DNA from 4 places in the Paracoccus broussonetiae genome. Region 3 is predicted to be linked to each of the others. Evidence: riboswitches for the same ligand, from Rfam matches in the RefSeq annotation. Region 3 holds a riboswitch; each other region holds the start of a gene.
What was found. Region 3 has a riboswitch for cobalamin ahead of RM190_RS17985 (ABC transporter substrate-binding protein). Riboswitches for the same ligand answer to the same signal wherever they lie in the genome.
Positions count from the first base shown of each region.

Region 1: another riboswitch for cobalamin. It lies ahead of RM190_RS02140 (DUF1636 domain-containing protein); the one in region 3 lies ahead of RM190_RS17985 (ABC transporter substrate-binding protein).
Region 2: another riboswitch for cobalamin. It lies ahead of RM190_RS17245 (energy-coupling factor ABC transporter permease); the one in region 3 lies ahead of RM190_RS17985 (ABC transporter substrate-binding protein).
Region 4: another riboswitch for cobalamin. It lies ahead of RM190_RS17060 (TonB-dependent receptor plug domain-containing protein); the one in region 3 lies ahead of RM190_RS17985 (ABC transporter substrate-binding protein).

Region 1 is NZ_JAVRQI010000001.1:414,282-419,247, forward strand. It holds gene RM190_RS02120 (hypothetical protein) at 1-403, opposite strand, end outside; gene leuD (3-isopropylmalate dehydratase small subunit) at 491-1,096, shown strand; gene RM190_RS02130 (endonuclease/exonuclease/phosphatase family protein) at 1,087-2,145, shown strand; gene cobO (cob(I)yrinic acid a,c-diamide adenosyltransferase) at 2,152-2,763, opposite strand; cobalamin riboswitch at 2,801-3,000, shown strand; gene RM190_RS02140 (DUF1636 domain-containing protein) at 3,089-3,442, shown strand; gene cobW (cobalamin biosynthesis protein CobW) at 3,446-4,480, shown strand; gene cobN (cobaltochelatase subunit CobN) at 4,484-4,966, shown strand, end outside.
Region 2 is NZ_JAVRQI010000014.1:13,682-18,647, forward strand. It holds gene RM190_RS17230 (class I SAM-dependent methyltransferase) at 1-594, opposite strand, end outside; gene RM190_RS17235 (6-pyruvoyl trahydropterin synthase family protein) at 596-991, opposite strand; gene RM190_RS17240 (zinc-dependent alcohol dehydrogenase) at 1,008-1,952, opposite strand; cobalamin riboswitch at 2,119-2,313, shown strand; gene RM190_RS17245 (energy-coupling factor ABC transporter permease) at 2,347-3,045, shown strand; gene RM190_RS17250 (FadR/GntR family transcriptional regulator) at 3,070-3,801, opposite strand; gene RM190_RS17255 (NAD-dependent epimerase/dehydratase family protein) at 3,882-4,694, opposite strand; gene kduI (5-dehydro-4-deoxy-D-glucuronate isomerase) at 4,836-4,966, shown strand, end outside.
Region 3 is NZ_JAVRQI010000014.1:164,404-169,369, reverse strand. It holds gene RM190_RS18000 (pseudoazurin) at 1-297, opposite strand, end outside; gene RM190_RS17995 (ABC transporter ATP-binding protein) at 236-1,066, opposite strand; gene RM190_RS17990 (FecCD family ABC transporter permease) at 1,063-2,109, opposite strand; gene RM190_RS17985 (ABC transporter substrate-binding protein) at 2,106-3,116, opposite strand; cobalamin riboswitch at 3,268-3,464, opposite strand; gene RM190_RS17980 (hypothetical protein) at 3,716-4,057, shown strand; gene RM190_RS17975 (RecQ family ATP-dependent DNA helicase) at 4,402-4,966, shown strand, end outside.
Region 4 is NZ_JAVRQI010000013.1:153,290-158,255, forward strand. It holds gene RM190_RS17050 (tripartite tricarboxylate transporter permease) at 1-1,150, shown strand, start outside; gene RM190_RS17055 (Bug family tripartite tricarboxylate transporter substrate binding protein) at 1,180-2,142, shown strand; cobalamin riboswitch at 2,271-2,471, shown strand; gene RM190_RS17060 (TonB-dependent receptor plug domain-containing protein) at 2,603-4,474, shown strand; gene RM190_RS17065 (ABC transporter substrate-binding protein) at 4,468-4,966, shown strand, end outside.

The sequences.
Region 1 (4,966 bases), on a different contig from region 3:
GGGCCAGGCCGTTTGCGTGCAACTGACCGGAAAGCGAGCGCAGGGCAACCAGCAGGGCGACCAGCACGACCAGAACCAGCACAGCGATGAAGGCGATCTGCACCAGCCAGCGCTGGTCATACCAGCCCTGCACATGTGCCAGACAGCGCCCCGTCGCGGTCAGCGCGGTTTGCAGGTCAAGCTGCTTGTTGATGGCCAGGAACGCCATGATCGCCGCGATCGTGCCCCACAAGCCGCGCGCCGCACCCTGCGGCTGGCGGCGCAGGACCATGATCGCCAGCACAAGGCATATCACATACGAGACCACCGTCAGCCAGCCGGTGATCTCGGGATCCCCGATCTGCGGCCTCCAGTCGCCAAAGATGCAATCGCTCAGGCCGGACAGGCCGGGGAAACCAAACATCGAACATACCTCACGGACGGTGGCAAACTGCCGTCGCCAAAAAGCTAACGGCCACCCACGCGGCCAGTCAATTCTGCGAGGAAGCAAATGGACAAGTTCACCACATTGACCGGGATCGCCGCTCCGATGCCGCTGGTCAATATCGACACCGACATGATCATCCCCAAGCAGTTCCTGAAAACGATCCATCGTTCGGGACTGGGCAAGAACCTGTTCGACGAGATGCGCTATGATTCCGAAGGCAACGAGGTTCCGGATTTCGTCCTGAACCAGCCCGCTTATCGGCAGTCGCAGATCATCGTCGCGGGCGACAATTTCGGCTGCGGGTCGTCGCGCGAACATGCGCCCTGGGCGCTGATGGATTTCGGCATCCGCTGCGTCATCTCGACCAGCTTCGCGGACATCTTCTTCAACAACTGCTTCAAGAACGGCATCCTTCCGATCGTCATGCCCAAGGAAGTCGTCGACGTGCTGATGGAAGACGCCCGCAAGGGGGCGAATGCCCGCATGACCGTCGATCTGGAAAATCAGGTCGTCACCACCTCGGACGGGCAAAGCTTCGCGTTCGAGGTCGACGCCTTCCGCAAGCATTGCATGCTGGAAGGGCTGGATGACATCGGCCTGACGATGGAGAAATCCGGCTCGATCGACAGCTTCGAGACCCAGATGGCCCAGAGCCTCCCTTGGGTCTAAGGGCGCTTGCCGGGGCGGTCCTTCTTGCCGCCCTGGGTTCCGCCACCGCGGCCGCGCCCCTGCGGATCGCCACGTTCAGCCCCGACCTGTCGCGAGACGGGCCAGGGCTTCTTTTGCGCGATCTTGGCCGCAAGGACGCCCAGATCGACGCGGTCGTCCGGGTGATCGCCGAAACCCGACCCGATATCCTGCTGCTGACCGGTTTCGACTGGGATCTGGACGGGCTGGCCTTGGCCGCCTTCCGCGCCCGGTTGTCGGCGGCTGGCGCGGATTATCCGCACAGTTTCTCGGCCCGCCCCAACGCGGGCATGCCCAGCGGGCTGGATCTGGACGGAAACGGCAGGGCCGGGACCGCCAATGACCGGCAGGGCTTTGGCCGCTTTTCCGGGCAGGGCGGCATGGCGATCCTGTCGCGTCACCCGATCGGCCCGGTCCTTGACCACTCGGCGTTCCTGTGGCGCGATCTGCCCGGCAATCTGATGCCCCCGGCCGCGCCCGAGGTGGCGGCCGTGCAGCGCCTGTCCTCGGCCGCACATTGGGACGCGACGCTGACCGTCGCGGGAAAGCCGCTGCACCTGCTGGCAATGGCGGCCTCGCCCCCGGTTTTCGACGGGCCCGAGGATCGCAACGGCAGGCGCAACCATGACGAGTTGGCCTTCTGGCTGGACCGGCTGCCCGGCGCGCCCTTCGTGCTGGCGGGCAAGCTGAACATCGACGCTGCCGACAGCGAGGGGCGCCCCGATGCGTTGGCCCGGATGATGGCGCGCGTGACCGATTCCCTGCCCGCAAGCGAAGGGGGCAGGGCTGCCGGCAGCGCGGGCGTGAACGCGGCTCAAAAGGGCGACCCGGCGCTGGATACCGGCGACTGGCCCGACGACAAGCCGCCCGGAAACCTGCGCGTCGATTACGTCCTGCCGCAAAAGGGCCTGAAGGTGCTTGGCTCGGGCGTATTCTGGCCCCCGACGGGCGAACTGGCGCAGGTGGCGCTGGCGGCCTCCAGCCATCGGCTGGTCTGGGTCGATATAGACTGGCCGCCCGCCGAGCGGTGAGCTGACCTAGAACTCGACCCCCGGCTGCGCCTTGATGCCCGCGCGGAAGGGATGCTTCACCGCCTCCATCTCGGTCACGAGATCGGCGGCCTCGATCAGGGCCGGATCGGCATTGCGCCCGGTCAGCACGACATGGGTCATCGGCGGCTTCTCACGTTGCAGGAAATCCAGCACCTCCCCCACCTGCAGATAGCCATAGCGGAGCGCGATGTTGATCTCGTCCAGCAGGACCATGCGGATGCGAGGGTCGCGGATCAGCTCTTGCGCCTTGTCCCAGCCCGCGCGCGCCGCAGCAATGTCGCGGTCCCGGTCCTGGGTTTCCCAGGTGAAGCCCTCGCCCATCGCGTGAAACTGGCACAGATCGCCGAAATGCCCGGTCAGCAACCGCCGCTCGCCCGTGTCCCATGCACCCTTGATGAACTGCACGACCGCGCAGGGCATGTCATGGGCGATGCAGCGCAGAATCATCCCGAAACCCGAGGACGACTTGCCCTTGCCCTTGCCGGTATGGACGATGACCAGCCCCTTTTCGCCGGTCTTGTCCTGCATCATCCGGTCTCGGGCGGCCTTGATCTGGGCCATCTTCTCGGAATGGCGGGTATTCCCTTCGGCTGACATCGCGACTCCCTTGCTTGACAAGTGCGGGCGCCCGGCGCACTTCTTTGCCTGCGCTGGTCCTGCCTTATGGCAGGCTAAGAGGGAATGCGACAGGCCTTGGCCTGGAAAGCAGCCGCCCCCGCGACCGTGACCGGAAAGGTCGCCCTATGCCACTGGCTTCGGCCGGGAAGGTGGGCCGACCGTTGGCGAAAGCCTGAATCCGCAAGCCGGGAGACCTGCCTGCGCCTTGTTTGACCGGCGGACGGGGTGTTCCTGCTTGGGTTCGTGGCACGAATCCCGTGCCCGCATACCCGCACCGCGCCCGCCACATGGAAATGAAGGGCGCATGGACGTTTCACTGCTTGTCTGCACCACCTGCCGCGCCGGCCAGCCGGTGCTGGATGGCCAGCCCGTCGCGGGCGCAAGGCTGCATGCGGCGCTGGACGGCGTGGCCCCGCCCCCGGGCGTCCGCATCATTCCCGTCGAATGCCTCTCGGCCTGCAACAGCGGCTCGGCCATCGCGCTCAGCGGGCCGGGCCGGTGGAGCTATGTCTATGGCCGGATGGAGATCGCGGACGTGCCCGAGATCCTTCAGGGCGCGGCCGCCTATGCCGCCAGCACCGACGGCATCGTGCCATGGCGCGACCGCGTCGCGATTTTCCGCAAGCGCAGTATCGCGCGCATTCCTCCGATTGGGTGAAAGATGACCGACCTGACCAAGACCCCCGTCACCGTGATCACAGGCTTCCTTGGCGCGGGCAAGACCACGCTGATCCGGCACCTGATGCAGAACCCGCAGGGCAAGCGGCTTGCCGTTCTGGTCAACGAATTCGGCACCGTGGGCGTCGACGGCGACATCCTGAAATCCTGCGCGGATGAAAGCTGCCCGGCCGAGAACATCGTCGAGCTGTCGAATGGCTGCATCTGCTGCACCGTCGCCGACGACTTCATCCCGACGCTGGAAGCGCTGATGGCCCTGCCCCGGAAGCCGGACCACATCCTGATCGAGACCTCGGGTCTGGCGCTGCCCAAGCCCTTGCTGAAGGCCTTCGACTGGCCCGCCATCCGTTCGCGCATCACCGTCGACGGCGTCATCGCCCTGGCCGATGCCGAGGCGGTGGCCGCGGGCCGCTTTGCCCCGGACGAGGACGCAGTGCAGGCCCAGCGCGCGGCGGATGAAAGCCTGGACCACGAAACGCCGCTGTCCGAGGTATTCGAGGACCAGATCGCCTGCGCCGATCTTGTCCTGCTGACCAAGGCCGATCTGGCGGGAGAGGCCGGCCTTACCGCCGCCCGCGCCGTGGTCGAGGCCGAGGCGCCGCGCAAGCTGCCGATTCTGCCCTTGTCCGAGGGTGTGATCGATCCGCGCGTGATCCTGGGCCTGAACGCCGCTGCCGAAGATGACCTGGATGCCCGCCCCAGCCACCATGACGGCGCGGATGACCACGAGCATGACGATTTCGACTCCGTCGTGATCGACCTGCCCGAGATCGCCGATCCCGCCGACCTGTCGGATCGGATCGCCCGGCTGGCGCGTGAACGGAACATCCTGCGGGTCAAGGGCCATGTCGCCGTCGCGGGCAAACCCATGCGCCTGCTGGTGCAGGCCGTGGGTGCGCGGGTCCGCCACCAGTTCGACCGCCCCTGGGGCGACAGCCCGCGCCAGTCGCGCCTTGTCGTCATTGCCGAACATGACGACATCGACGAAGCCGCGATCCGGCACATCCTGACGGCCTGACCCATGCATGTCGTCTTCCGCGAAAGCCGTGGGCTTGAGGAGACCGAGGTTCCGACGGACCCCGGCCAGACCTCGGCCGACATGGTCGTGCTGTCCTTTTCGGACAGCGACCTTGGTGCTTTCGCGGCAGGCTGGCATCGGGGCGGGCTGCCATCGCTTCGGCTGTGCAATCTTTCGGCCCTGCGCCATCCCCTGTCGGTCGACCAGTATTGCGAGACGGTTCTGTCCGGCGCACGCGCCGTTCTGGTCCGCCTGATCGGGGGCGAGGGGTATTGGCCCTATGGCATCGCCAGTCTTCAGGATCTTGCCCGGCGGCGGGGCATCGCGCTGGCCATCCTGCCCGGCGACGGGCACGAGGACGCCACCCTCGACCGCCTCTCGACCCTGCCGGTGCCGGTGCTGCGCAGACTGGCCGCGCTTTGCGACAGTGGCGGCGCTGACGCGGCCCGCAGCGCGCTGGCCGTGTTGGCCGCATCCGCGGGACTG
Region 2 (4,966 bases), 150 kb from region 3:
GCCAAGCTGCCAGGCGCTGGGCGCGCTGTGGACCACAAAGCCCGCCGCATCGAACAGTTCCACCGCATGTGTCGCAGCCTCGGGTCCAGAGGCGGCGCCAAGCCCCTTGTCACCCTGCTGATGGCGGTTGAAGGCGGCCGTGACGGCGGCATCCCCGGGCAGTTCCGGGTGCCACTCCATCGCGCCGTCAAAGGTCAGCGCGGCATAAAAGGGCAGCGAGCGCGTCGCCAGTTCCACGGCCAGGTCCGCGATCCAATACGCCGGGCAAAGATCAAGCAGGGCCGAAGCAGTCACCATAGTCGCGCCGTCCAGCGGCAGGCGGGCCTGATCGCCCAGATCGCCCGGATGCAGGGTGATGCCGTCACCGGCCGGAATTCGGGCAAGCAGGTCGGGGTCGCTGTCCACCATGCGCCAGTGCGCGCCGCCCGGCAAAAGCCCCGACATGGCGCGCATCGTCGCCCCTGTGCCGCAGCCAAGATCCACGATCAGCGGGCATGGCCCGGCGGCAGTGGCGGCCTTTTGCAGCAGCGCGCCGTCGCGGGCCTGTCGGTCGGCCGGTTCGCGCAGGTCAAGCCATGTCGCGGGAAATGCCATGTCAGATCGCACCCTCATACCAGGCCGAGGCGAGATGGCTTTCCTGCAGCGTCACCCGCAGGCGCGCGATGCGACCTTGATCACCCAGCTCTCCGGCCCGGACAGAGGCCGCAATCCTGTCGAAGACGATCTGGCATAGGAACTCGGTCGTGGTGAATTTCCCCTGAAATTCCGGTACTTCGTCAAGGTTCTTGTAGCGCAGCGAGGCCAGCGCCGCGGCCAGCGCCTGACTGGCAAGGCCGATATCGACCACGACCCCGGTTTCGTCCAGCGTCTCGGCGCAGAAGGCCACGTCGACGGTATAGGTCGCTCCATGCATCGCCTGCGCCGGACCGAAGGCCGGGTGAGGCAGCGAATGGGCGATCATGATGTGGTCGCGGACTTCGACGGCGAACATGCGGCTCCTTTCCCGGTCAGTACCGGATGCGATGGCAAAGCGTGTCGGGATCGGCGAGGATGGCCGGAAAGGCCTGCGGCATCTGCCGAAAAGGGGTCTCGCCCGAAATCAGCAGATCAAGCCGGGGATCGTCCAGCAGCGCGATGGCCTTGGCCAGCCGACGGCCGTGGCTCCAGCGCGGGGCGCGGGCCGGGGGCAGGCCGCCGACCTGCGAGCTGACAAGGCGCAGCCGACGGCTGTGGAATGTCGCGCCCAGCGGCAGGGCAACCGGCCGGTCGCCGTGCCAACTTGCCTCGACCACGGTGGCATCCATGCCCGCCACGGCCAGCGCCCCCGCCAGTCCTTCGGCCGAGGCGCTGCAATTGATCGCGACATCCTGGTCCTGAGGCGCATTGCTGGGTGCGCAAAAGGTGCAACCCAGGGCCTCGGCCAAGGGACGCCGTGCGGACAGGGGGTCGATCATCACGACCTCTGCCCCCGGGAGCCGGGTGGCGAGTGCGCCGACCAACAGCCCGACAAGGCCCGCGCCGAAAATTGCAATCCTGTCCCCCGCCGCAGCCCCGCTGTCCCACAACACGTTCAGTGCGGTTTCCATGTTCGCTGCCAGCACCGCGCGGCCCGGCGGCACGGCATCCGGCAGGGGAAGAAGCTGCGCTTCGGGCAGACGAAACCGGTCCTGATGGGGAAAAAGCGCGAACACAGAACGCCCCGCCATAGCGCCCTCGGTCGCTTGCCCGACGGCGGCATAGCCGTATTTCACAGGAAAGGGGAAATCGCCTTCCTGAAATGGCGCGCGCATCCGCAAGGCCTCGTCGGGGGGCACCCGACCCTGAGAGATCAGCCGCTCGGTCCCGCGACTGATGCCGGAAAACTCGGTCTCGACAAGAACGCCGTGTCCCAGGGCGGCGGGCTGGATCCGGGCTTCACCCGGCGCGCTCCACCATAGGGCCAAGGCCGTCATCCCCGCGGGACCTGCGATGCGAAAGGCGGGAAGAAGCGGCGGGAAGGGGACATGTCATCCGGACCGGAATGGAGATTGGCCCCATAAAACGTCGGTTTGGCCCGATTTGTTCCCCCGAATCGGGCAGGACATCCGGTTTGCGGTTGACCCGGCCAAATCATGCCGGAATGTTGGCCGGGCACGAGGTGTCGACCGCAACACGGACGACATGGGAACAGGACGGGATATCCCGAATCCAACCGCCCCCGCGACTGTGAGCGGCGAGCCGAACCTGAACTGCCACTGTGACCTGCGGTCATGGGAAGGCGAGGCAAGGCTGCGACCCGCGAGTCAGGAGACCGACCTCGCGCCACATCGCAACCGCCGTCGGGGATGACGGTAAGGAGAAACGACCATGCATATCGAACCGGGCCTCGTCTCAGGGGCCAAGATCGTCCTGAGCTACGCCACAGCCGCAGCGGCTGGCGCCTATACGCTGAAACTGGCCGCCGCATCGCTGCGGGCCGAGGGGGCAGCCTCGCTTGCGCTGCGCTCAGCGCTGGCCACCGCCGCCGTCTTCGTCTTTTTCGAGGTGCTGCCGCATCACCCGGTCGGAGTGTCCGAGGTGCACCTGATCCTTGGATCGACGATCTTCCTGCTGTTCGGCGCGGCGCCCGCAGCCATCGGGCTGGCGCTGGGGCTGCTGATCCAGGGGATGTTCTTCGCCCCCTTCGACCTGCCGCAATACGGGATGAACGTGACAACGCTGCTGTTCCCGCTGTTCGCGGTGCGGGCGCTGGCCGCGCGCATCGTCGCGCCGGGAACGGCCTATGTCGATCTGAAGTATCGGCAGGCCCTGGCGCTATCCACTGCCTATCAGGGGGGTGTCGTGCTGTGGGTCGCCTTCTGGGCCGTCTATGGCGCAGGGGCGGGGGCCGGGAACCTGGCGGCGATCGCCAGCTTTGGCGCGGCCTATATGTTGGTGGTCGTGGTCGAGCCGCTGGCCGATCTTGCTGTGCTGGCTGTCGCCAAGGCGCTGAAGGGGCCAGCAGGGATCGCACGGGGCGCGGGCCCTGCGCTGTTCGTCACCCCAAGGCTGCACAATCCCGCGTGATCGACGGGCAAAGGGCGGGGCGGTTCAGCCCTGCCCACGCGCCAGCCGAAGCTGTTCGCGGTATCGGGTCTGGCTGTTCTTCAGATGGGTCCGCATGGCGCGGCGTGCCTCGTCCGGGTCGGCATTCTGGATGGCCGACAGGATCGCACCGTGTTCCTGCTCCAGCACGCGCGTGTAATCCGGCGGGGTCGAGATGTCGCCATCGCGGTGCAGCATCCGGCGCGGGATCATGGCGATGCCGATCAGGCTGAGCATCTCGCTGAATCGGGGATTGTTGGCCGCCTGTGCGATCGCCAGGTGAAAGGCGAAATCGGCATCGGCGGTAGGCTTGTCTTCGCGGGCAAGCGTGGTCAGGCGCTGGAACGCCTCGATGATGTCTTCCTCTTGCGCAGGAGAGCGGCGCTGCGCGGCAAGAGCGGCCGCGTCGCCTTCCAGCGCGGTGCGCAGTTCCAGGATCTCGATGATCGACGAGACGCGGTCGGTATCGATGTCGCGGAACTGGGGCGTGGTTTCCGCCGCGGCCAAGACAAAGACGCCCGCGCCCTGCTTCGGCTCGACAATGCCATCGGCCCGCAGGGCGGCGACGGCTTCACGGATGACCGTGCGGCTGACGCCGAAATCCTGCGTCAGCCGGGATTCCGAAGGCAGGCGGTCGCCCGCCTTGTAAACGCCCGACTGGATCTGGCGGCGCAATTCGTCGCGCACCGTGACCACCAGCGTTGCGCCGGGGGACGTGACGCCGTCTTCGGTTTTCATCCTTGGGCCCATTCCTTGTCCACCATGTCTGGCACCGGATAATCCCCCGCCGCCCCCGATTGAAGCCCCGAGGGACCGGGTCAGGCGCGCGGTTCGCCTTCCTTGTAGATCGGGAACTGCGTGAAGACGCCGCCCTGATATTTCATCAGCGGCGCATCGGCCGGCGGGCGTGGCGTGCTGGCGTCGATGCGGTCGCGGTATGCCTCGGCATTGTCCTTGGGGGTCCAGCCCAGCCAGTCCAGGTGGCTGTTGTCCCACCAGCTTGCGTCATTGGCCGAGGCGCCCCAGATCACCGGGCATCCGAGGCTGGGCACGGTAAAGACCGCGCGGATCAGCGACAGGAAATCCCCGCGCGAGAACCAGCTGGCCAGCATTCGGTGGTTTTCAGGCTCGGCCGTGCAGGATCCGATCCTGACCAGCGCGGTTTCCTGGCCGAACTTCTCGAAATACATGCGGGCGATCGCCTCTCCGAAGACCTTGGAGACGCCGTAAAGCCCGTCCGGTCGGAAGGGGACATCCGCGGTCAGCCGTTCCGTCTGCGGATAGAAGCCGATGGTGTGGTTCGAGCTGGCGAACAGGATGCGCGGCTGACCATGCGCGCGGGCAGCTTCGTAAAGGTTGTAAAGCCCGATGATGTTGGCCTGAAGGATCGGGGCAAAGGGCGTCTCGACCGAGATCCCGCCCAGATGCAGGATCGCGTCGCAATCCTTGACCAGTGCATCGACTGCGGCAGCATCGCCAAGGTCGCATTGCACCACTTCGTCGCCGGGCAGGGTTTCAGGGACGGGGGCGATGTCCGACAGCCGCAGGATTTCCGCGAATTCACGCAGTTGCGGTGTCAGCGCGCGGCCCAAGGTGCCCGCTGCGCCGGTGATGAGAAGTCGCTTGACCATGTAGGCCCCCTGCCTGGTGTCCCTGGTCCCGCGGCGGTGGGGGCGGGATGCCGCTTCTCATCGACCGATGGACCTTGACGCAGTCAACATATAATACAACAAGTGTCAACCTATATGATGTAACTCCTACAGGAGGATTCGATGCTGACCGTCGAGACCCGTCACGCTGTCCATCCCGAACAGGCCAAGGGCATGGATACCAATGCCCTGCGCCGCCATTTCCTGGCATCGGACATGTTCCGCGATGGCGAGATCCGGCTGATCTATACTCA
Region 3 (4,966 bases):
ATAATGCGGCGAGCATTTGACGCCGTACGCGCCCGGCGCGCTAAGTGTAATCTCGAACGAGTCGTTGATCTTCGACTTGAAAGGCTCGGCACCCGGCGGGAGCATGCCATCTATCGTCGCGGCATTATGGCCGGGCTGGGTCGGCAGGAAGCGAACCGTGTCGCCCGGCGCGATGTTCAGATAGGACGGCTCATAGACCATCGGGCCGGAATCGCCGCGATTGAGCATCCTGATCTCATGGATTTCGGCAAGGGCGGGATTTGCAAGCAGCATCAGCGGCAGCAGCAGGTATTTCATTGAACGTCTCCAAGTTGTGGAAGCGCAGCAGGCTGACATCGTCCCTCGGATCGGTCAGGGTGGTGGCACCCACCCGGAAGACGTTGCGCAGCAGATCGGAGGTCAGGACCGCGTCGGGCGGGCCACAGGCGACCATGCGGCCCCCTGCCATGACTCCCAGTCGGTCGCAGCCCATCGCCTGATTGAGGTCATGCAGCGCGATCACCACGGTCAGGGGCAGATCTTGGACCAACCGCAGCAGCGCAAGCTGATGGTGGATATCCAGATGGTTCGTCGGCTCGTCCAGAAGCAGGATGCGGGGCCGTTGCGCTAGCGCGCGCGCGATTTGCAGGCGCTGTCGCTCGCCGCCCGAAAGCGTGGCCCAAGCCCGGGCGGCCATGCTCTTCATGCCGACCGCCTGCAGCGCGTTGTCCACGATGGCAGCGTCGGCAGGGCCAAAGGGGGCCAGGGCCGAAAGCCAGGGCGTGCGCCCAAGCTCGACAACCTGACGGGCGGTCAGTGCCTCACCTGTCTCGGCCTGCTGCTCGACCATGGCAAGGCGGCGTGCGATTTCGCGTCGGGGCAACTTGCTCACGGGCTCGCCCCCCAATTCGACGATCCCCCTGGCGCGGCGGTCGAGCCCAGCGAGGAGACGCAGGAGCGTCGATTTTCCCGACCCGTTCGGGCCGATCAGGCCAAACGTCTCGCCCGCTGCGACCTGCAGATCGACGCCGTCGACGATGTTGCGGCCTTGCGCGTGCAGCGAGAGGTCGGTTGCACTGATCCTCATGCGCGACTCCGGTTGCGGATCAGGATCAGCGCGAATGCCGGTGCGCCGACCAGCGCGGTGACGACGCCGATGGGGACGACTTGACCGGGGATCAGCACGCGCGAGACCACATCCGCCGCGATCATGAAGACCGCTCCCGCCAGCGCCGAGGCCGGGACCAGCGCGCCATGCCGAGCCCCCACCAGAATGCGCATGGCATGAGGCACGACCAGTCCGACAAAGCCGATGGCCCCGACAAGGCTGACCATCACCGCGGTCATGAGCGTCACCGCCCCCAGCAGGACGACCATCACCCGTCGCACCGCGATCCCCAGCGAGGCAGCCGCACTCGCGCCGAAGCTGAAGGCGTCAAGCGCCCGGATATGCACCGCGCATGCCAGCAGCCCCGCCAGCGCCACCGGCACCGCCAGCGCCACATCCGGCCAGCGCACGCCCGAGAGATTGCCGAGCAGCCAGAACATGATGCCGCGCGCCTGCTCGGCATTGGCGGATTTGGCAATGAAGAAGCTGGTCAGCGCGTTGAAAAGCTGCGAGCCCGCAATCCCGGCAAGGACCAGCTGCGCCGATCCACCCCCCGCTGCGCGCGCGAGCGCCGCGACGATGCCGAAGGCGAGCGCGGCCCCCGCAAAGGCCCCGGCCGAGATGCCGATGGCCCCCGCGCCGACGCCCATGATCGTGACCGCGACCGCACCGGTCGAGGCCCCGGCCGAGACGCCGAGCAGATAGGGATCGGCAAGGGCATTGCGCACCAGCGTCTGCAGGACCAGCCCCGACAGCGCGAGCCCCGCGCCACAGGCCGCCGCGACCAGCGTGCGCGGCAGGCGGTAATTCCAGATGATGCCTGCGTCGATCGGATCGACGCCCGATGCTGCACCCCAAAGCTTCTGTGCGAGCACCGTCGCCACCTGCGACGGCGGCAGCGGCGTCTCGCCCAGAACCACGCCCACCAGAACGGCAAGGACAAGCACCGCCAGCCCCAGCGTCAGACGTAGGATCAGCCGCGACCGCCAAGCGGCGGCACAGGGGATGGCGGCCTCGGTCATTTCAGGCCGAACTTCGGCAGCGCCCCGGCCAGGGTCTCAAGCGCGTCGATATTGCGGATCGAGGGGTCCATCGCATGCGCGTCCAGCACGATGATGCGGTCATTCTTCACCGCATCCATCTGGCTGGTCACCGGATCGGATTTCAGGAAGCCGATCTTCTTTTCATAATCATCGGCCTCGAAACGGCGGCGGTCCATCTTCGCCACGACGATGACCGAGGGGTTGGCTCGCGCGATGGTCTCCCAGCTGACGACCGGCCATTCCTCGTCGCTATCGACGACGTTCTTCAGGCCAAGCGCATTCATCATGTAGGCTGGCGGACCCTTGCGACCGGCGACATAGGGGTCGATGTCCATCTCGGCCGAGGAGAACCAGAACACCGCCGAGGCATCCTTCAGCCCCAGCGCCTTGGCCTTGTCGATCGCGGCGGCCTCGCGCGACTTCAGATCGGTGATCAGCGCCTCGCCCTTGTCGGCCACATCGAAAATCTGCCCCAGGTCCGAGACACCGCGATAGATGCTCTCCATCGCATACATGTCGCTGCGCGTGCCGTCCGAGCCCTTGCTATTGTCCTTTCCGGTGCAATCCGAGGGCAGGATATAGGTCGGAATCCCGAGGTCCGAGAACTGCTCGCGGGTGGCGACGATGCCTTGCGGGCCGACATGCCATTCATATTGCACGGTCACGATGCCGGGACGCTTGGCGACGACGCTTTCGAAGCTCGGGTCATTGTCGGCCAGACGCTCGATCCCGGCGTTCGTTTCGCTGAACTCGGGCAAAATTTCCGTGAACCAGACCGAGGTGCCGGCGACCTTGTCGGCCAGACCCAGCGAATAAAGGATCTCGGTCGCGGCCTGACCCACGGTCACCGCGCTTTCCGGCGCCTCGTCGAAGGACAGACCGATGCCGCAATTCGATAGCTTCAACGGATATGAAGTTTCTGCCGCGGCGGGCAGCATGGCGGCGCCAGCGAGAAGAAGTCCGGTCAGGGTAGATTTCAGGAACATCTCAAGTCTCCGGTCTGGTTGCAGGCGAAGGGCTTGGGGAATGGCCATGGCAAAGCCGCGTCCGGATACGGAACGCAGCAACGAAGGACCGGACCGACAGTTCGGCAGGCATGAAGCATCTGGCACCTCCCCGGACACCCCGCCCGGATCGTTAGAGTTTCATCCGTCGGCAGGTCTCCTGACTGGCGGGTCATCGCGGGATGCGGCCTTCCCATGGCCCGTGGGCCACAGTGGCGTATTCGCATCCTGCTCGCCGCCTACAGTTGCGGGGGCAGTTCCGTTTCGAGGCGATTGCCCCAACGGATTCCCTTTCAATTCCTTTCGGAAACCGACGCGATCCTGTTAGCCAGAGAGCCGAAAGCACGCAAGTGACAATGTCTACGCCTCGCGCACGTCGCCTCAGCGTCAGGCACGTCGATTTTGCGGATGCGAAAGTGCAGACATACGATGCCGCAAGATTCGACCGTCTTATCCAGTCCGCGCAAGGAGAGCACATTGAATTCGTGATCTTCGATCAGACTGAGCTCTTCCTATCCCTATTCCGGACCAGTCGACCTCACCCGGCATCGCGCACAGAGCGGGGCCGAGGCTCCGGGTTCTTGAACCTGCCTGTCTCGGACGCATGTTCGCTTGACGGGGTCGAAACTAAGTCGATTTGGCTGGAACTTGCGCAGAGCTTCACACCTGCTGAAAACCGGACCTCGTCCGACCGGCGATATTGGGCTGCCTTCAAATGGCTCGGCGTTCCGCCGCTCTCTGGCACACCGGCGCAAGTCCACGATTGGGGCGGTCAACTCCACATGCTATCGGCCGACGGCGCAGCGCTCGGCACGTTGCAGACCGCTCTTAATCCCAATCGTCTTGGCTTGATGATGGCGACCGTAGCCACTGGCCCCGGCAGGATAGACATCGTCTATTTGGGGACAGCAGACATCTCCTAACCAAACGCGATAGCTCACACCGAAGTTGATCGTAAGGTGCGCCCAGCTGCATACAATTGGAAAGCAGATATAAATCGCGTCAGCCCTACTTATAGCGAATGACCGCAATGGGGCTAAAGCGGACATTCGAACAACCAGTTGCCGCTACACCTCAAGTCCGCTCCAGGGCCGGCTGAGGACGCTCAGGTCGAACAGCGAAAATAGTCCGCACAGGCGCGGGTCTTCTCCCAGATGAGAAGGCACGTGAATCAGTATGACGGTGAGCGGAGGCAGCCTCGGCCTCGAGGCTGGTAATGTGTGGCGAGCCATGCCTATGATCACAAATCGGTAAGTTTTCGTTCTCAATGAAGAACTTCGACATGAACGACGCCGGGCGCGATCAAAGATCCATACCGCTCATCGAGCGATGCCTGTCTGTTGACCTGGAAGTCGATCCGACCCGCGCGCTGACATTTGCATTTGCCGCGGTGCGTCACTCGGACGATCAGAAAATCCTGTTCAAGAAAGGTGACCGGGAAGCGGCGCTAGATCGGTTTGAATTTCTGGCAACCGAAGCGGACTTTCTGCTTGGCCACAACATCATCCGCCACGATCTGCCGCATCTGGTAGCGATGCGCCCGCGCTTGGCCAAACTGGCACAAAGGCCTATCGATACGCTCTGGCTCAATCCCCTCGCGTTCCCGCGAAACCCCTATCATCACCTCGTCAAGCACCATCATGACGGCCGCTTGCAGGCTGGACATGTCAATGACCCGGAGCTTGACGCGCGGCTGGTGCTGACGGTGCTGGGGAACCAGATCGCGGCATTTGCCGCCCTCAACCGCGAAAATCCTTCCGCCTTGGCAGCGTATCACTTTCTGTCCACGTGTTCGCCGGACAGCAGCGGCTTCGATGCGCTGTTCACCGAAA
Region 4 (4,966 bases), on a different contig from region 3:
CGGCACTGTCGCGACTTTCCTTGTCGCGATCTTTGCACCACCCCTGACCACCATCGCGCTGAAATTCGGCGCGGCCGAGTATTTCAGCCTGATGGTGATGGGTCTGGTGATGTCGGTGGCCCTTGCCCATGGCTCGGTCCTCAAGGCGCTGGCCATGGTCGTGCTTGGCCTGCTGCTGGGCCTTGTGGGAACCGACATCTATACCGGCGCGCCGCGCTTCACGCTGGGCATCACCCAATATGCCGACGGGCTGAATTTCGTGGCCCTGGCCGTCGGCGTCTTCGGCATCGCCGAGATCCTGCGCAATCTTGAAGATGAGCATGATCGAGAAGTGATGACCAAAAACATCAACCGTCTGTTCCCGACGCGCAACGAGCTGCGCGAGATGATCGGCCCGATCCTGCGCGGCACCGCCGTTGGCTCGGTCCTGGGCATCCTGCCCGGCGGGGGCGCGATCCTGGCCAGCTTTGCCAGCTATACCGTGGAAAAGAAGCTGTCCAAGCACCCCGAGGAATTCGGCAAGGGCGCCCTTGCTGGCGTCGCGGGACCGGAAAGCGCGAACAATGCCGGCGCGCAGACCAGCTTCATTCCGCTGCTGACGCTGGGCATTCCCGCGAACCCGGTCATGGCGCTGATGATCGGCGCGATGATCATCCAGGGCATCGTACCGGGTCCGAACGTCGTCAGCGAACAACCGGCGCTGTTCTGGGGCATCATCGCCAGCATGTGGATCGGGAACCTGATGCTGGTCGTCCTGAACCTGCCGCTGATCGGGCTGTGGGTCAAACTGCTGACCGTGCCCTATTACGTGCTGTTCCCGATCATCATGGCGATGTGTTCGATCGGGGTCTATTCGGTCGCCTCGAACACCTATGACCTTTACGCCGTCGCGTTCTTCGGGCTGCTCGGCTACGCGATGACCAAGCTTCGCTGCGAACCCGCACCGCTGCTTCTGGGCTTCGTCCTTGGCCCCCTGCTGGAAGAGAACCTGCGCCGGGCCATGATCCTGTCACGGGGCGATCCGACCACCTTCATCACCCGTCCGATCAGCGCCACGCTGCTTCTGATGGCCGCCGCGATCCTGGTGCTGGTCTTCCTGCCCCAGATCCGCAAGCGCCGGGACGAGGTCTTTACCGAAAGCGACGCCTGAGGTCGCGATAGAATGGGAGGAGAAACATGATGCTGAAAATCACCCGGCGCCTTCTTCTGGGCGCCGCAATGGCCGCAGGGTTGGCCGGGGCCGCGGCCGCCGCGTTCCCTGACCGCCCGATCACGCTGGTGATCCCCTTCGCGGCCGGCGGCTCGACCGACGTGGTCGGGCGCATCGTCGCCGACCGGATGGGGCAGGCCCTTGGCCAGCAGGTGGTGGTCCAGAACGTGGGCGGCGCAGGCGGCAGTCTGGGCGCGCAGCAGGTCGCCAAGGCCGATCCCGACGGCTACACGATCCTGATGGGCACGGTCGCGACCCATGCGCTGAACCCGCTGATCCTGAAGCAGAAGCCCTATGACCCGGTCACGGATTTCGCGCCGATCTCGCTTCTGGTGCTGGTCCCGAACGTGCTGGCGGTGAACCCGGAATTGCCGGTCAAGACTGTGCAGGAGCTGATCGACCTCGCGAAGAAAGACCCGCTGGCCTATGCCTCGTCGGGGAACGGGACACCGCTGCACCTGTCGGGCGAGTTGTTCAAGTCGATGGCTGGCGTCGATATCACGCATATCCCCTATAAGGGCTCGGGTCCGGCGCTGACTGATGTTCTGGGCAACCAGGTGCCGATCATCTTCGACAATCTGCCGTCTTCCTCGGGCCATATCACCAGTGGCAAGCTGCGAGCGCTGGGTGTGACGACCAAGGAACGCGTGCCCTCGTTCCCGGATATCCCGGCCATTGCCGAAACGCTGCCGGGATATGAAACCTACAGCTGGAACGCGCTTTTCGCGCCCGCCGGAACCCCGCCCGAAGCCATTGCCGCGTTGAACAAGGCCGCGCTGGAGGCCATGGCCGACCCGGCGGTCGTGGCCCGCATGGGCGAATTCTCGGCCAGCATCGTCGCCTCCAGCCCCGAGGAACTGGCCGAGCACGTCAAGGCCGAGATGGCGAAATGGGAGCCGGTCGTGAAGGCCGCGAATGTCAGCCTGGACTGAGGCGCCACGTCCAGAAACCACGGCCCGGAGATCGTCTCTCCGGGCCGTTTTCGTTTGCGGACCCGCGATACTGCCGGTGCCGCCAAAGCCGTGCCGCAAGTCTGCTTGACAGAGCCCGCAATCCTGCGCCAACACAGGAACGCTTCGGTTTCCGGCGGTACTGCCGTCGGATCAAAAGGGAATGCGGTGCGCCGAAAGGCCATGCCGCGGCTGCCCCCGCAACTGTAGGCGGTGAGCGAAGGCCGACGACGCCACTGGGAAACACCCGGGAAGGCCGGCCCGAGCAGCGATCCGCAAGCCAGGAGACCTGCCGCAGCACTCACCCATTTCCGGCGCGGGGCGCGCCGTGAAAGCGGCCATTCCGCAGAGGTGAAGATCACCGGCCTGTGGCAGGGACCCCGGTTCCCGTCGCGGGCAATCTGCAGCGGCAGGCCCCGGCCTGCACAGGAAAGGCCAAGGCATGAAGTTGCGCCATCTGTTTTCCACCGCCGTCACCGCCACCCTTCTGCCCGCCGTCGCCCCCGCGCAGGATGTGGTGACGCTGGACCCGGTCATCCTCTCGGCCGGCTTCGCGCCGATCGCCGGGGATGCCTATGGCCGCGCGTTCACCGTCATCACCTCGGACGAGATCGAGGCGCGGGGCATCGCCACCATCCAGGATGCCCTGCGCGCGGTGCCGGGCGTCTCGGTTTCAAGCACCGGATCGACCCATACCCAGGTCCGCATCCGCGGCGGCGAAGCAGATCACACCCTGATCCTGATCGACGGGATCGAGGCCACGGGCGGAGCGGATGAGTACATCCTGAGCGGTTTGGAAACCGCCAATGTCGAGCGGATCGAGGTCCTGCGCGGCCCGCAATCAGTCTATTACGGATCGAACGCCTCGGCTGGCGTGATCAACATCATCACCCGAAAGGGCGGCGAGGGGCTGTCCTATGGCGGCGCGGTCGAGGTTGGAAACGGTGCCTCTGCCTCGGCCTATGCCAGCCGGAACGGATCTCGCGGCGGGCTGGCGGTGAATCTGTCCGCGAAGGACGACCACGGGTTCGACCAGTCGGGCGATGGCGGCGAAAAGGACGGGCTGACCCGCAAGACGATCGGCCTGTCCGGCTGGTTCCAGGCGACCGACGACCTGCGGCTGGGTGCCACACTGCGGCGGGCGACCGAAACCTATGACTATGATGCCGAAAATTACAGCGCCACCACCACCGACGAATATGTCGTCGACGATCCCGGCCTGTTTGGCGACCGGGACGAATTCCAGGGCGCGACCTGGGCCGAACTGTCGATGCTGGACGGACGGCTGACGCAGCGCCTGGAATATCAGGACAGCATCTTCAAGCAGAGCCTGCAGGGCGAAAACGAGACACGGGGCGAAACCCGCAAGCTGAAGTACCGGCTGAGTTTCGGGTTGGACGGCCTTGCCGTCGACGAAGCCCACCACCTTCTGAACGTCATGGCCGAGGGGCAAAAGGACGAGGCCTCGACCGCGCCGGATTTCGACCGCGAGATGACCTCGCTGGCCGTCGAGTACCGGGCGTTCCTTGACAATGGCATCGATCTGCAGGCCGGGATCCGTCATGACGACAACAGGGTCTTCGACGACTTCACCAGCTGGAACATCGGCCTGTCCTGGCAGATTCCAGATCGCCCATTCCGGCTTCATGCCTCGGCCGGGGCGGGGATGGTCAATCCCTCGTTCTTCGAGCTTTACGCCAATGACGCCTACAGCGTCGGCAATCCCTTTCTCGCCCCCGAGAAGAACCGCGGCTTCGACCTTGGGATCGAGGCCGAACTGCCGAATGGATTGGGCAGCATCGACGTGACCTATTTCAACGAGCGTCTTGAGGACGAGATCACCTATGTCTACGGCGCCGCCCCGGATGGCCGGGCCAGCTATGTGAACCAGTCGGGAGAAAGCCCGCGCCAAGGGATCGAGGCCAGCGCCCGGATCAAACCCACCGCGAACCTGGACCTTGCGCTGAGCTATACCTATCTGGACGCAAAGAATCCCGACGGCTCGATCGAAATCCGGCGTCCGCGCAACGAATTCGGACTGTCCGCCACGCTTGCTGTGCTGGAAGGCCGCGGCCAGGTCACCGCCGATTTCCGCCACGTCTCGGGCAATTTCGACACGCGCTTCTTCGGCGACTATGCGACGGCCGAACTGCCGGCCTATAACCTTGTGAACCTGTCGGCGGGCTATGACCTGACCGAACGGGTGCGGGTGACAGGGCGGGTCGTGAACCTTTTCGACAGCGAATATTCGGACGTCTGGGGCTTTGCCTCGCAGGGTCGCACGCTTTATGCGGGGCTGCAGGCCCGATGGTAAGGTCCGGGCTTCTGGCGCTGGCGCTGGCGCTGCCTTGCGCCGTTCTTGCGCGGGCCGATGTCCCACAACGGGTCGTGTCGATGAACCTGTGCACCGATCAGCTGGCCATGCTGCTGGCGGGACCGGGACAGCTTGTGTCGGTGTCGCGCCATGCGGGCGATCCCTCGACCTCAGCGATGGCGGATCAGGCGCGGGCCTTTCCCGCCAATGGCGGCACCGCCGAAGAGATCTATCTGCTGCGCCCCGATCTTGTGCTGGCGGGCGATTACACCAACCCCGTCACCCTTGCGATGCTGCAAAGGCTGGGCATTCGGGTCGAAACCTTTCCGGCTGATGAAACCGTCGCCGGGATCCGCGACAACCTGCGCCGCATGGGCGAACTGCTGGGGCGCGAACCTGCCGCCGGGGATGCAATCCGGGATTTCGACCGCGACCTGGCCCGGCTGGACGACGCCCCGCCGGGTCCACGCCCGCTTGCCGCGCTTTACGCCG